DNA from 3 places in the Lactobacillus paragasseri genome. Region 3 is predicted to be linked to each of the others. Evidence: a T-box and tRNA genes for the amino acid it is inferred to sense, from the RefSeq annotation. Region 3 holds a T-box; the other regions hold tRNA genes.

Evidence for each region. The T-box of region 3 lies ahead of leuS (leucine--tRNA ligase). A T-box ahead of a tRNA ligase gene usually reads a tRNA of that ligase, here a tRNA-Leu.
Region 1: it encodes a tRNA-Leu, which carries the amino acid that the T-box ahead of leuS (leucine--tRNA ligase) is inferred to sense. The anticodon was not compared.
Region 2: it encodes a tRNA-Leu, which carries the amino acid that the T-box ahead of leuS (leucine--tRNA ligase) is inferred to sense. The anticodon was not compared.

The regions. Positions count from the first base shown of each region.
Region 1 is NZ_AP018549.1:1,491,414-1,496,374, forward strand. Features, by position in the region: gene LpgJCM5343_RS07285 (PBP1A family penicillin-binding protein) at 1-954, opposite strand, end outside; gene LpgJCM5343_RS07290 (RluA family pseudouridine synthase) at 1,061-1,909, shown strand; tRNA gene LpgJCM5343_RS07295 (tRNA-Leu) at 1,945-2,028, opposite strand; gene LpgJCM5343_RS07300 (Y-family DNA polymerase) at 2,174-3,493, shown strand; gene LpgJCM5343_RS07305 (hypothetical protein) at 3,486-3,869, shown strand; gene LpgJCM5343_RS07310 (NUDIX domain-containing protein) at 3,895-4,419, opposite strand; gene LpgJCM5343_RS09500 (hypothetical protein) at 4,436-4,582, opposite strand; gene LpgJCM5343_RS07315 (serine hydrolase domain-containing protein) at 4,608-4,961, opposite strand, start outside.
Region 2 is NZ_AP018549.1:1,547,474-1,552,434, reverse strand. Features, by position in the region: gene LpgJCM5343_RS07535 (oligosaccharide flippase family protein) at 1-874, shown strand, start outside; gene LpgJCM5343_RS07530 (glycosyltransferase family 32 protein) at 871-1,572, shown strand; gene LpgJCM5343_RS07525 (SprT family protein) at 1,572-2,030, shown strand; tRNA gene LpgJCM5343_RS07520 (tRNA-Leu) at 2,087-2,175, shown strand; gene LpgJCM5343_RS07515 (ECF transporter S component) at 2,247-2,864, shown strand; gene LpgJCM5343_RS07510 (glycoside hydrolase family 73 protein) at 2,866-3,492, shown strand; gene pcrA (DNA helicase PcrA) at 3,591-4,961, shown strand, end outside.
Region 3 is NZ_AP018549.1:483,674-488,634, reverse strand. Features, by position in the region: gene LpgJCM5343_RS02295 (putative polysaccharide biosynthesis protein) at 1-775, opposite strand, end outside; gene leuS (leucine--tRNA ligase) at 877-3,291, opposite strand; T-box leader at 3,334-3,534, opposite strand; gene LpgJCM5343_RS02285 (phosphatase PAP2 family protein) at 3,535-4,242, shown strand; gene LpgJCM5343_RS02280 (MDR family MFS transporter) at 4,292-4,961, opposite strand, start outside.

The DNA of each region.
Region 1 (4,961 bases), 930 kb from region 3:
AGCACTCTGATAACCTGTATCAAGAGTAGTGTAAATCTTTAAGCCCTTGTTCATTACATCTTCTTCTTTTAAGCCATAACGATCAATTGCTTCATCCACAACTGCGTCAAAGAAGTAAGGATAGCGATAACCATCTTCTTGAGAAAATGTATCTTCTAAAGTTAATGTCGTCTTTTTGGCATTATCAGCTTGAGTTTCTGAGATCTTCCCTGTATCAGCCATCAAGCCCAGAACCACATTGCGCCGTGAAATTGCATTATCCATATGGTCAATTGGATTATAATAGCTTGGACTTCTCAGCATCCCGGCAATGGTAGCTGCTTCACCTACAGTTACATCACTTGCATTTTTACCAAAATACCGCCTTGCAGCATCTTGAACTCCCCAAACACCATTACCAAAATAAGCGTTGTTTAAGTACATCGTTAGAATATCTTTTTTAGAGTAAACACGATTAATTTCAATTGCAAAAAAGAGCTCTTCTAACTTTCTAGAAAAAGTCTGCTTTTGTGTTAATAAAGCATTCTTAGCTAATTGCTGCGTTAGTGTTGAACCACCACCAACAATACCATGGTGAATTACACTACTTATGGCTGCTCTAGCCATTCCCTTAACACTGAAGCCAGGATTTTTATAAAAAGTTCGGTCTTCTGTCGCAATAACGGCATCCTGAATATAAGGTGAAATCTGACTTAATTCTACAAAAGAACCTTTTTGCGAATAAAGTGACCCCGCCTTTTGATTTTTATTGTCATAAATAGTAGTTGTAGTAGAAAGAGCTGCCTTCATGTTAGAGATGTTTGAAGTTTTTACCTTAACGGTATAATAAGTACAAACGAACAAACAACACGACAGCAATATTAAAATTAACCAACGCCAAATTTGAAAGCGGTGGTTGAAGTTTTTAATCGCTAAATGTACGCGATGCCAAAACTCATGATTTTGGGAATGCATAAAATTAAAACTCCCTTTTCGTCAATAAACCTAATATGACGATTTTAGCATATCTTTATTTGAAAAATAGTATTTTAAAAGTTAAAAATTAGATAAGGTGGAAAAGATGACCTCATACCATTATTTTCTTACATATCCTGCAAATTTAGGACCAATAAGCGTTGACGAATTAATGCGCAAATTATTAATTCCAAGAAAATGGCGTCATTTTTTACGTACTGAAAATCAGATTTTAATTAATGGACATTACTTACCACTTAATTTCTTAGTAAAAGCTGGTGACAAGATTGATATTTATCTAGATCATGTCGAAAGTGAACAACAAACTTATACCGCTAGTGGAAGTTTACCTGAAGTTGTATATGAAGATTCAGATATTCTAATAATTGATAAACCCGCTGGGCAAAAAACACACCCGAATTTAAATGAAAAAGACACTGCATTAAATGATTGTGCTACTTATCTAGGCTACAGTCCCTTTATTGTTCACCGCCTTGATATGCTTACAAATGGCTTATTATTAGTGGCTAAAAATCCTGCTGTTGTTCCCATCTTAAACCGGCAATTAACTAATAAAACCTTGCACCGAGAATACTTAGCATGGGTTTCTAAATCAAATCAGTTAAAACAAAGTGGAACAATTTCTTTGCCCATTGGACATGATCCTAATGATCAAAGAAAAAGAATGGTACGACCCGATGGTCAAAAGGCTATTACTCATTATGAAATAGTTAAAGAATGTGAAAATAAGGCACTGGTAAAACTTACTCTAGAAACGGGACGCACACACCAAATTAGAGTTCATTTAGCAGCACTTAACGCCCCTATTATTGGTGATCCTCTGTACAATCCTAATTATCAAAAAGGAGAGGGTTTACAACTAACTGCTTATCAACTTACTTTTATGAGGCCTTTTAAGTTTGAAAGTAAAACTGTTAAATTGAAACAAAAATAAAAGAGATACGCAAAATGCATATCTCTTTTTTCATGTGCCTCAAACAGGAGTCGAACCTGCACTCACTTACGTGAACAGCGACCTGAACGCTGCGCGTCTGCCAATTCCGCCATTGAGGCAACCTCTAGAACATATCTATCATACCAAAAAGTTGGCAAAATTGAAAAGTCAAATAATTTAAAAATAATCTAAGTTGCATTTGCGAACTATTGTTCGTATAATATTAATCAACAAGAACAAGTGTTCAGCTGGAAGGTAATTATTATGTATGACTATCGCTACGAACCGCATCGCTTAATTTTTATGATTGACAATAAAAGTTTTTTTGCCTCTTGTGAGGCGCTTCGTTTAGGTCTTAATCCGATGGAAGCTTGTTTAGCCGTTGTATCTAGGCAGCCAGACAGTTGCTGGGGATCTGGCTTAATTATGGCGGCTTCTCCTTTAGCTAAGAAAAAATATGGTTTGCATAATGTCATGCGTGTTCGCCAGTTGCCACCTAAATGGAAAGCTCCCGATTTAAAGCTAGTTGAACCACATATGAATCTTTATATTAAGCGCAGTATCCAAGTCCTAGATATTTTTAGAAAATATGCAGCTAACGAAGATATCCACATGTATTCTATCGATGAAGGGATAATCGACATGACTGATTCCTGGAGGCTCTTTGGTAATGATCCCTATTATGTTGCCCGTAGAATTCAAAAAGATATCCATGATACTTTAGGCCTTTACACTACTTGCGGGATCGGTGAAAATCCTCTTTTGGCCAAACTAGCAATGGATAATTCTGCTAAACACAAGAAATCAATGCTTGCTTTTTGGCATTATCTTGATGTTCCCGATACTATCTGGAAAATAGAAAAATTAGAAGACGTTTGGGGAATTAATACTCGCACTGCTAATCGTTTAAGAAAAATCGGAATTAACAATATGTATGACTTAGCTCACTCCAAACCCTATCTTCTAAAAAAAGAATTTGGGATTATTGGCGAGCAGTTATTGGCAGAAAGTTGGGGCGTCGATCGTAGTATTATCAGACAAAAATACCACCCCAAAAGTAAAAGCTATGGTAACTCTCAAACTTTAACGCGGGATTATTTCAATCAACGTGAAATAGAACTGGTTATTAGAGAAATTGGTGAACAAGTTGCCGCTCGTATCCGCGCCCATAATTTACGAGCTGGCAAAGTTAGTCTATATATTGGCTTTTCTTTATTTCAATTGGCGGAAACTACTAAGCGCGGTGGTTTTGGCGTTCAACGTAAAATTACCCCAACTAATGTAAACCATGACTTAGTAAAAGAACTGATCGCCCTATTTCGTGAAAACTGGCATAGAGAAAGTGTTCGAACCATTAGTGTTAGCTATACTGACTTATCACCTGATGGTACTCAACAATTAAATATGCTTGAAGACTTTGATCTGCAAATTAAAAGATATAAATTAGACCACATTGTTGACCAAATACGAAAAGAACATGGTTTTACTTCGCTAGTCAAAGCTTCTAGCCTCCTTAAAGGCGCAACTGCTATTGAACGCAGTAATTTAGTTGGCGGTCATAATGGTGGTAACGCCTATGAATAATGCAAATTTTGATAAAGAGATCCAAAATTTCTTCAAAAACTATCACGACCGCGGGATGCAAAAATGGGGTGGTTTTTTCTTAAGCGATCATACTGTTCAAATAAATAAAGATAATCAGAAAGCTAATACTACTTATAAAAAAGAAACAGAAATGGACTTGCAAGAAATAAGTAGAACATTATTGAAAGCTTTTAGCAACCATTATAAAATTCGACTGCAACTTAAAAATCGTAACTATAATAACGAATTTAGAAAAGATATTACTGGTTTTGTTAATGGTTATCATAATAGTCAGATAATTATTTCAGGTTACGCAGTTGAAATTGAGGATATCAATCATGTTGACATATTAAGACCAAATAAAAATGGAATATGAGCTTAACAGCGTTCATATCCCATTTTTATTTATAATTGCTTATTAGTTTTTCCGCTTGTTTGAGAATTGGTAATTCTCGATTAGTAATTAATTGTCCTAATTTGGCATTAGTTTGCTTTTCATACGCATCAACTGCTTCATCATAAGTTAGTTTTAGAGTTGATAAATGAAAATCTTCAATTTCTGCTTGTGTTAAGTGCTTTTTACCAAAAGAATTTATTTTACATAGAAAATAATTATTAATGTTGTGCCGATGAATTAAGTTATAGTAGTCACTTACCACGCCGATTTTACAAAGAATGTCAACATTTGCGCCCAGTTCTTCTTTTAGTTCTCTTTTAAGCGCTGTAGTTAGATCTTCACCTGCTTCAACTCCGCCACCAGATGTTTCAATAAAAGTACCTTTACCGAAATCATCGTCTCTTTGTACTTTTACAAAATAAAAATTCTGTTCATCATCAACCACAATTGCACGAACTATTTGCCGATCATGATCGATATAGGTTTTCGGCCATTGCGTGTCTTGCAATTCGAAATTTAGTTCTGGCATTCTTTCTCCTAATAGTTTATTTTTCAATTTTAATCTTAATTGGCCAAGACAATTTAAAATTCTTGATACTCTTTTTCAAAATTGCCATCACTTCTGAAAAATTATAAATAGTTGCAGAAGCTTTAAAATTCTTATTTTTATTTTGATATTCAAACTTTTTCATACTTTTTCCTTTTCAAACTTCATTTCTACAATCCAAATCCTTCACCCATATAATGATGAAGCAGATAATCAGAAGCCTTCTTCAATGTTAAGTAATTAATATTATTAGAAAACAACATAATCATTTCCTTAGTTTTGTAGTTAGCTACAAAGCAAGAATTATAACCAGGGATACTACCTTCTGCACGAATAACATCCCCTTTAAAGTAAACTCCACCATAGTAAGCTACTGCCTGACGTCTAGCTTGCTGAGCATACTCGTTAATCATCTTAGGATCTTTCAACACTTTGTTATACACAAACTTCCAATAATCATTAGGTGATATAAACAAGTTTCCAGCTCCAAAATCAGATGATGTAGTCACAACTACCTTATGCCA
Region 2 (4,961 bases), 870 kb from region 3:
TGACATTCATCGCTATGTAGGAAAACCAGTCAATCGTTTTTACAAATATAAGACAACGATTGTTTCAATCATTACCTTAATGATTCCGCAGATAGCAACGCAGATTTATACCTCGCTTGATAAGCCAATCCTAGGTTTTTTTAGCAATTCAACACAAGTTGCCTTTTATGATAATTCGCAGCGAATTTCTAATATGATCTTAGGAGTAATTACTAGTATTTCTTTAGTCATCATGCCGAAGATGGCTAGCGAAGAAAAAGAAATGCAGAAAATTGTCTTAAAAAAGTCGCTTGAAGCAACGACGATGCTTGGAACCTTATTCGCAGTCATTATTATGGCTAATACTAAGCAATTTGTGCCATTCTTCTTTGGTAAGAAATTTATTCCAATGACGCCTTTGATGTTCTTTTTTGCCTTAACGATCATCATGATTCCGATGGGGGGAGTATTTGCTAATCAGTTTGCGCTGGCTAACAGAAGAGATAAGGAATACGCCATTCCAGTTGTGATTGGGGCGCTTATCGAAGTTGTCTTAGCAGCGCTACTTGATCGACCATATGGAGCTAGTGGAGCAACAGTCGCAATTCTAATTACGGAATTTGTAGTTCTAATTTTGCGGCTTTGGATTGTGAGAGATGATTATAGTTTTAAAAATGCATTTAGCGACGTGCCAAAGTATTTCTTAATTGGAATAATTACGTTAATTGCAGGGATGCTTATGCCTAACCTAATTAGTTCAAGTTTTTTGAACATGGCAGTTAAATCAATTTTGATGTTAATTATTTATGCTGGAATTATGTTTATGATGAAGTTAGACTTTAATCAAGATATCATGGACTTTATAACTCGCTTTCTTAGAAAGGTAAAAAGATGATTCCTAAAAAAATTCATTACGTCTGGGTAGGACATAACCCCAAGTCGCCATTAATTAAAGAGTGTCTTACGACTTGGAAAAAGAAGTTGCCTGACTATGAAATTATTGAGTGGAATGAAAGTAATTTTGATATGCATGAGAATCGCTATCTTGAAGAAGCTTATCGGGCTAAAAAATGGGCCTTTGTGTCTGACTATATTCGCGCTCGTGCTATTTATGAACAGGGCGGAATCTATTTAGATACAGATGTTAGAATTCTTAAAAAGCTAGATCCACTTTTAAAGAATCAGGCGTTTATTGGTTTTGAAAATAATGACTACTTGTCAGCTGCTATTTTTGGTGCAGAGGCCTATCATCCATTCATAAAAGATATTCTTGATTATTATCAAGACAAAGAGTTTACTTTTGACAAAAATAATCAAATGGCGGGCGTGAATAGTTTGTCAGTAACTGATATTTTGAAAGAAAAGTATGGGCTAAAAACAGGTAACTGCGAGCAGCTTTTAAAAGATGGCGTTCATGTTTATCCAGATGGCTTTTTGTGTAATCCAAGTAAAGATTCATACTCTATTCACTTATTTACTGGTACTTGGATTGATGGGCAGCAGTCAGTAAAGCAAAAAATTGTGACCGGTCTAAAGAGAAGAATATCCTCTCCAAGACAGGCTAGTTTATATCAAAAATTAATTCGAAAATAATGAATCAAACAGAATTACAAAAATTAGTAGAAGAAATTTCATTAAAATATTTTTACCTTCCTTTCAGGCATGAAGTTAAGATTAATAATCGCATGACGACAACTGGAGGAAGATATTTTCTAAATGACCATCATATTGATATTAATGGTCATTTTTTAGATGAAAAATATCGCTCAGACTTAGTGGGAATAATTAAGCATGAGTTGACGCATTATCATTTACACTTAGCGGGACTAGGCTATCAGCACCGCAATCGTGATTTTAAGAACTTATTAGCTCGTGTTGGTGGTAGTCGTTATACACCTGACATTGGGTTAAGACGCAGGCAAGTTAAAAACTATCTTTATGAATGTGAAGACTGCCATTTTCAATATCCTCGTGTTCGTAAAGTAAATACAAGAAAATATCGCTGCGGCAGATGTGGTGGTAGACTAAAATTAGTTAGAAGAAATAAGTAAAAAAACAAATTTCCATTTGCTAAAAGAAAAATTATTTGGTATATTAGTTAAGTACCGCGGGCGTGGCGGAATGGCAGACGCGCAAGACTAAGGATCTTGTGATCGCTTTTAGATCGTGGAAGTTCGAGTCTTCTCGCCCGCACCACTAAGAAAAGGAAGTTGCAAATGCGGCTTCCTTTTTTGTTAAAGATATACTTGATAAAAGTAGGAAAGACTATGATTAATAAGAAGACTTTTAGAATTGCTATTAGTGCTATTTTTGTTGCAATTATTTTAGTTCAGACTTTTGTTCCTTACATCGGCTACATTAGAATTCTGCCGGGATTGCCTTCAATTACAACTATTCCTTTGACCGTGGCTTTAGCTGGTTGCTTAATGGGACCTGGGTTCGGTACGTCGATTGGCTTATTTTGGGGCTTATTAAGTTTATTTATTGCTTATACGCAACCTGGCGATATTGTCAGCATGTTGTTGTTTCGAAATATCTTTATTGCGTTAGTTCCGCGGGCAGCAGCTGGCTTTATTGCTGGAATGATTGGTCAAGCTGCAAAAGATGAATCAAAACTTCAGAAGACCGTTGTTTATACAATTGCAGGCTTATGTACGTCACTTGCTAATACTTTACTGGTGATTAGTATTACTAGTTTATGGTTTATGAATAATCCAGCTGCCTTGCTTCAAAGCCTAGGCCAAACTCAAAATTCAGCTCCTTTAATTGCAATTTTATTAAGTGTTTTAGGTGTTAATGGTGTTGTAGAAGCAATCTTTACTGCTATCCTTACGCCAGCAATTGCGATGCCTTTGAAGCAAGTAATGAAAAGGAAGATGAGTTAAAATGCCGCGTAGACGCCGCCAAAAAAATATTCAATATGTAATTGCAAGAGCCTTTGCTATTTGCTTTACTTTGGTAGTAATTTTATCAGGCTTTTTGTACTGGCGTCACGAGGTCGCGGTTAATGAACAATTAAGGCAAGCGCAGTTAGAAAAGGAACGCGCTCTTCAAAGTAAAGAAAGGTTTATTAAAGTAGTAGCTCCAATTGCTCAAAGAGCAGATAAGCCTTATGGTTTATTTCCAAGTGTTACCATTGCGCAAGCATGCTTAGAAAGTAATTTTGGTCAAAGTGAGCTTTCAAAAAAATATTATAATTTGTTCGGTGTCAAGGGAACCGATCCTAATACTAGCCGAGAGCTGACGACTTCGGAATTTGTTAATGATCACTGGGAAACTGTAACTGGTCGTTTTCAAGTTTATAATTCTTATGAAGAATCTATTCAGGCACATACGCGGTTATTTGTGAATGGAACTAGCTGGAATAAAGATCAATATCAGCATGTTTTAGCTGCAAAAGATTATGCAAGTCAAGCGCAAGCTTTAGAGACGGATGGTTATGCGACTGATCCAGGTTATGCTAAAAAGCTAATTGATTTAATTAAAGAGTTCAATTTAACGCAATATGATTAATTCCGAAACGATGATAGTTAAGGTAAAAGCTATCGTCGTTTTTTGTTATAATAGACAGGTCTATTTTAGTGTTTAAGTTATCAGGAAAGAGAGAAGCAATGAGCGAAGAAACAATTCTTGCAGGATTAAATCCGCAGCAGAAAAAAGCTGTGCAGTGTACTGAAGGTCCACTTTTAGTAGTTGCTGGAGCTGGTAGTGGAAAAACATCAGTTTTAACACGTCGAATTGCCTATTTAATTGAAGAAAAGGGCGTTGCGCCATGGAATGTTTTAGCCATTACTTTTACTAATAAGGCTGCAACTGAAATGAAAGAACGTGTCCAAAAGCTTTTAGGGCCAGCTGCTGATAGTGTTTGGATGTCAACTTTTCACGCTTTATGTGTGAGAATCTTACGCCGAGATGCAGAAAAAATCGGCTATTCTAATAACTTTTCAATTGCTGATTCAGCAGAACAGTTAACTTTAATTAAGCGAATTGAAAAGGATCTTAATATTAATCCTAAGATGTATGATCCTAAGGCTATTTTAGGTGCTATTTCTAACGGCAAAAATGACTTACTTACGCCAAAAGATTTCAAAGAACAAGCAGCTAGTCCTTTTGAAAAAGTAACAGCGCAAGTTTATGCAGAATATCAGCACCGCTTAAAGCGAGATCAAATTATGGACTTTGATGATTTGATTATGCAAACGCTAGTCTTGTTTAAGAAAGATAAAGAAACGCTTCATTATTACCAAAATAAGTTCCGCTATATTTTAGTTGACGAGTATCAGGATACAAACGAAGCTCAATATCAACTTTGTGTGGCACTAGCTGCTCAATATAAAAATATTTGCGTTGTTGGGGATGCAGATCAGTCGATCTACGGTTGGCGCGGTGCTAACATGGAAAATATTCTTAATTTTGAGCATGACTATCAAGATGATGAAGTTAATACGATTAAACTTGAACAAAATTATCGTTCAACTGGTCATATCTTAGATGCTGCTAATTCAGTTATTAAGAATAATCAAAATCGTAAACCTAAGAAACTTTGGACTGATAAGGGCGACGGCGATAAGATCAACTATTATCGTGCTCAAAGTGGTAACGATGAGGCACTCTTTATTGTTTCAAAGATCAACGAAGAAATAAAAGGGCATCACAGAGACTACAAGGATTTTGCAGTTCTTTACCGTACAAATGCCCAATCTCGTAACGTCGAAGAAGCTTTAGTTAAATCAAACATTCCTTACCGAATTGTTGGCGGTCATAAATTCTATGATCGAAAAGAAATTAAAGATATTTTGGCCTACTTGAAGGTTGTAGCAAACCCTGCTGATTCGATGAGTTTTAATCGAATTATCAATGTACCAAAGCGGGGATTAGGTCCAACAACGATGGCTAAGTTTAATGGCTTTGCTAATGACAATGATTTCACAGTTGAAGAAACATTTAAGAACTTAAGCTTAGCACCAATTACAGGACGTCCA
Region 3 (4,961 bases):
GATTAATAATTTCCCAAAAAATCCCAGCAGTAGAAATTTTAATTGCATGATTTGAGTGCTCCATCAATGCGTTTAATTCATTTCTTCTACGATATAAGAACCAAACTAAAAGCAAAATTCCAAATACCGCACCAATGGCTGCAGCTAAATTTGATTGAACAACGGCATGGACATAGGAACCATGTTGAACTTGCATGATGATATATGCCGTTAAAAGCATCCACAATACACGAGCTAATTGTTCAACAAATTGAGACATAGCTGGAGGCATCATATCTGCATAACCTTGGAAATATCCACGCATTATACTCAAAATTGGAATAATTAAAACTGCATAAGATAAACTTCTCATTACAGCAACTTGTCGTGGATCACTTTCTGCCCCATGTAAGAGTGCGCCAATAATATTATCAGTAGCTAAAATTGGAGCACCGAAGTACATGATAGCAGCACAAATTACGCCAAAAATTGCCATCAAAATTAAGCCACGTCTAAACAGCTTACGTCCAATGTCATATTCATTTAGAGCATTATATTTCGCTACTTGCTTAGCAACTGCACCCGGAATACCAGCCGTAGAAATAATGATAAATAAGCTATAAATATTATAACTTTTCGCTGTTAGGGCATTAGCAATATTTCCATGGCTTCCCATCCAGGCATACCAAGGAATAATATACAATGCACCTAAAATTCGTGACACAATAGAGCCAAAGGTCATCCATGCGGAGCCTTTGACCATTGTCTCTTTAGTATTTTTAGTATTATTTTCCATAAAAATAAATTTTCCCTATATCCAGTTAAGCGTCTGAATTATATATTACTCATTAATGTAAACAGTATTTACAAATATTAATTATTTAGGAAAAACTTAAATTACTTAGCAACAATGTTAACGATCTTGTTTGGAATAACAATCACTTTCTTAACATCTTTTCCATCTAAGAATTTTTGAACATGGTCAAGAGAGAGAGCTTCTTTTTCTAAGGCATCTTTATCAGAATCTTTAGCAGCCTTAAATTTACCACGAAGTTTACCGTTAACTTGAACCATAATTTCAACAGTTGATTCAACTAATTTAGCTGGATCATAGGTTGGCCATTTAGCATAAGTAATTGATTCATCATGACCCAAGACTTGCCAGATTTCTTCCATCATGTGTGGCGCCACTGGAGCAAGTAACTTAACAAAACCTTCAGCATATTCACGTGGAATAGTTTTAGCCTTTTGAGCAGCATTTATAAATACCATCATTTGACTAATTGCTGTGTTGAAGTGTAAGGCATCAAAATCTTCCGTAACTTTCTTAACGGTTTCAGCATAAACCTTATCAAGTTCACCGTCATTTTTGTCAACAATTCTTTCTTGCGGAATTGCCTTTAAGTCGAGGTCGTTAACAAATAAACGCCATACACGATCTAGGAACTTCTTAGTTGAAGCTGGACCATTGTCATCCCAATCGATGGAAGCATCAAGTGGACCCATGAACATTTCGTACATTCTAAGTGAGTCTGCACCATATTCATCGATCACATCGTCCGGGTTAACTACGTTACCCTTAGACTTAGACATCTTTTCGTGATTCTTCAAGATCAAGCCTTGGTTATACAAACGTTGGAATGGTTCCTTGGTTGGTACAACACCTAAGTCGTAAAGTACCTTGTGCCAGAATCTAGCATAAAGCAGGTGGCGAACTGCGTGTTCTGCACCACCAATATAAAGGTCAACTGGAAGCCATTGTTTTAAGAGATCGTAATCAGCTAATTCTTTGTCATTGTGTGGATCAACATAACGCAAGTAGTACCAAGAAGAACCTGCCCAGTTAGGCATCGTATTAGTTTCACGCTTACCTTTTCGACCATTTTCATCAACAACATTGACCCAATCAGTTAAGTTAGCAAGTGGACTTTCTGGAGTACCAGATGGCTTAATGTCAGTTTCATGTGGTAAACGAAGTGGTAATTCATCTTCAGGAACTAATGAAGTAGTACCATCTTCCCAGTGAATAACAGGAATTGGTTCACCCCAGTAACGTTGACGAGAAAAGTCCCAGTCACGAAGTTTATAGTTGACCTTCTTTTGACCAGCATTGTGATCTTCAAGCCATTCAATCATTCTCTTCTTAGCTTCTTCATTATCTAGGCCGTCTAAGAAGTCTGAATTAATATGCTTACCATTGCCAGTAAAGGCCTCTTTTTCTAAATCTCCGCCTTCAATAACTCGGTTAATTGGTAAACCAAATTTAGTAGCAAAAGCATAATCACGATCATCATGAGCCGGCACTGCCATTACTGCCCCAGTACCGTAACTTGCTAAGACATAATCAGAAATCCAAACTGGAACTTCCTTACCATTGACAGGATTAATTGCATAAGCACCTGTAAATACACCAGTCTTATCCTTATTTAGATCAGTTCTTTCAAGATCAGACTTAGATTCAATTTTCTTAATGTAGGAATCAACTGCTGCTTTTTGTTCAGGGGTAGTGATTTCTTGGACTAATTTACTTTCTGGAGCAAGTACTGTGTAGCTAACACCAAACAAAGTATCTGGACGAGTAGTAAAGACATCAAAAGTCTTATCACTATCTTTAACCTTAAAAGTAACTTGTGCACCTTCTGAACGACCAATCCAGTTGCGTTGCATTTCTTTAACTGGTTCTGGCCAATCTAAATCGTCTAAATCTTCAAGTAAACGATCTGCATAAGCAGTCATCTTAAGCATCCATTGACGCATATTACGGCGGTAAACTGGGTAGCCACCACGTTCAGTCTTACCATCAACGATTTCTTCATTGGCAACAACTGTCCCTAAATCTGGTGACCAGTTAACAGGAACTTCAGCTTCATAAGCTAAACCTTTCTTGTACATCTGTTCAAAAACCCATTGAGTCCACTTATAGTAGTTAGGATCAGAGGTTGTTACTTCGCGATCCCAATCATATGAAAAGCCAAGCTTATTAAGCTGCTTTTTGAAGTTAGCAATATTTTCTTTAGTAACTTTTTCTGGATCTTCACCAGTCTTTAAAGCATATTGCTCTGTTGGCAGACCAAATGCATCCCATCCCATCGGATGAAGCACATTATAGCCTTGTGCTCGCTTCATTCTAGAGATAATATCAGTTGCGGTATAGCCCTCTGGGTGTCCTACATGAAGCCCCTTACCAGATGGAAATGGAAACATATCTAAAGCATAATAGTTTTTCTTCTTAGGATCATTTCCTGTCTTAAAAGTATCATGCTCTGCCCAATATTTTTGCCACTTTTTTTCTACAGTTTTGTGATTGTACACCTAAATCTCTCCTTAAAATTAAAAAACGCCCTATGATAAAAATCATAGGACGAACTTCATTTTCGCGTTACCACCTAAGTTCCACACAGATTATGTGCGACACTCATGCCCCTTAACGCGGAAAGCAAACGATAGACTTCTCATAAGGGTAAGTTCACAGCATAACTGTTAAGCTTTGCACCTAACCAGCTCATCTCTAAAAACAATTATGACTTGCTACTACTCCCTAGTCTTTATTTTTTTATGGATAATGATTATAATTTACCACATCTACTAGAAATTACAAGGGGAGAAATTTTTTTGAAAAAGAAAGATAACAATATAGTCGTTCATGACACACTGGTTCCAGGATTTATTTTTTTAATTCTCTATGTAGTCTGGGCCCTTTTGGTCATATATAAAAATCCATTTATTCATTCTTTTGACCAAACAATTATTCATCTTATTTCTAATAACAATCCAGTCAACATTGCAATTGCAACTAAGTTAACTGTGATCGGGAATACTAGTACTTTAACGATTGCAACTATCGTTTTATTCATCGGTTTACTTATCGCTAAAAAATTTAGTTATGCTTTCTTTTCAGCGGGATTAATGATATGCGCCAATGGCTACAATTGGATTACTAAACATGCGGTTGAACGCCATCGTCCTTTAGTTCATCATTTAGTTTTTGCAGATGGTTATAGCTTTCCATCAGGCCACTCTGTCGGCAGCGCAACTTTCTTCGGAATTCTAATTATTTTAACTATCTTATTAGTTAAAAATAAATTTTGGCGCACCACGCTAATTATTATTTGGATTATTTTTCCACTGTTTATCGGTTATACTCGAATCTTCTGTCATGTTCATTATCCTTCCGATGTAGTCGGTGGATGGTTAGAAGGTACTACTTTTGTTTTACTAGGTTTTTCAGTTCTGTACCATTCTTACTTAAAAAAGCATAATTAAAAAAAGCGCTAACTGAGATCTAATCTAGATCAATCTCAGTTAGCGCTTTTTATTTTGCAATTTTCTTTTGCTTATAAAGTTGATTAAGAATTAAAGATAAAACAATAACAATTAAAGAAACTACATATACAGACTTTAACCCGCTTAATAATACTTGTCTTAAACCTGGTATTAAATTAGCAGCCAAATGCTTAGCCTTATCAGCTGAAACTATATCATTCATCATCTTTTGCGTTAAATTTGGATGATGCGATAATTGTTTAGCTACGACCACATTAAAAGTAATACCATAGATCGATACCATCATAGTCTGTCCTAAATATTTCATTAGTGTATTAAAACTAGTAGCAACACCAATCTTATCGCGTCCAACAAGTACTTGAGAGCGAACTTGTGAAGCTGTAGTAATGGCCCCAAAAGCTGTTCCGTTAAAGGCCGCAATTAAGCAAAATACCCAAAACGATGTGTAAATCGGAACTAAAATTAATGCTAAATCAGCGATTATCAAGATAAGCAACATATAATCATATGTTTTCTTTATCCCCCATCGACCTAACATACCACCAATTAAAAATGAACCCACGATCCACATTAAAGAACTTGGTGTTACTGCAAAGCCAGCAACAGACGCACTTGTGGCATTTATTCCTTGCATCCATGTCGGAATATAAAATTCAAAACCAATAACCACACCAGAAATAAGTAACGTAATCAAGTTA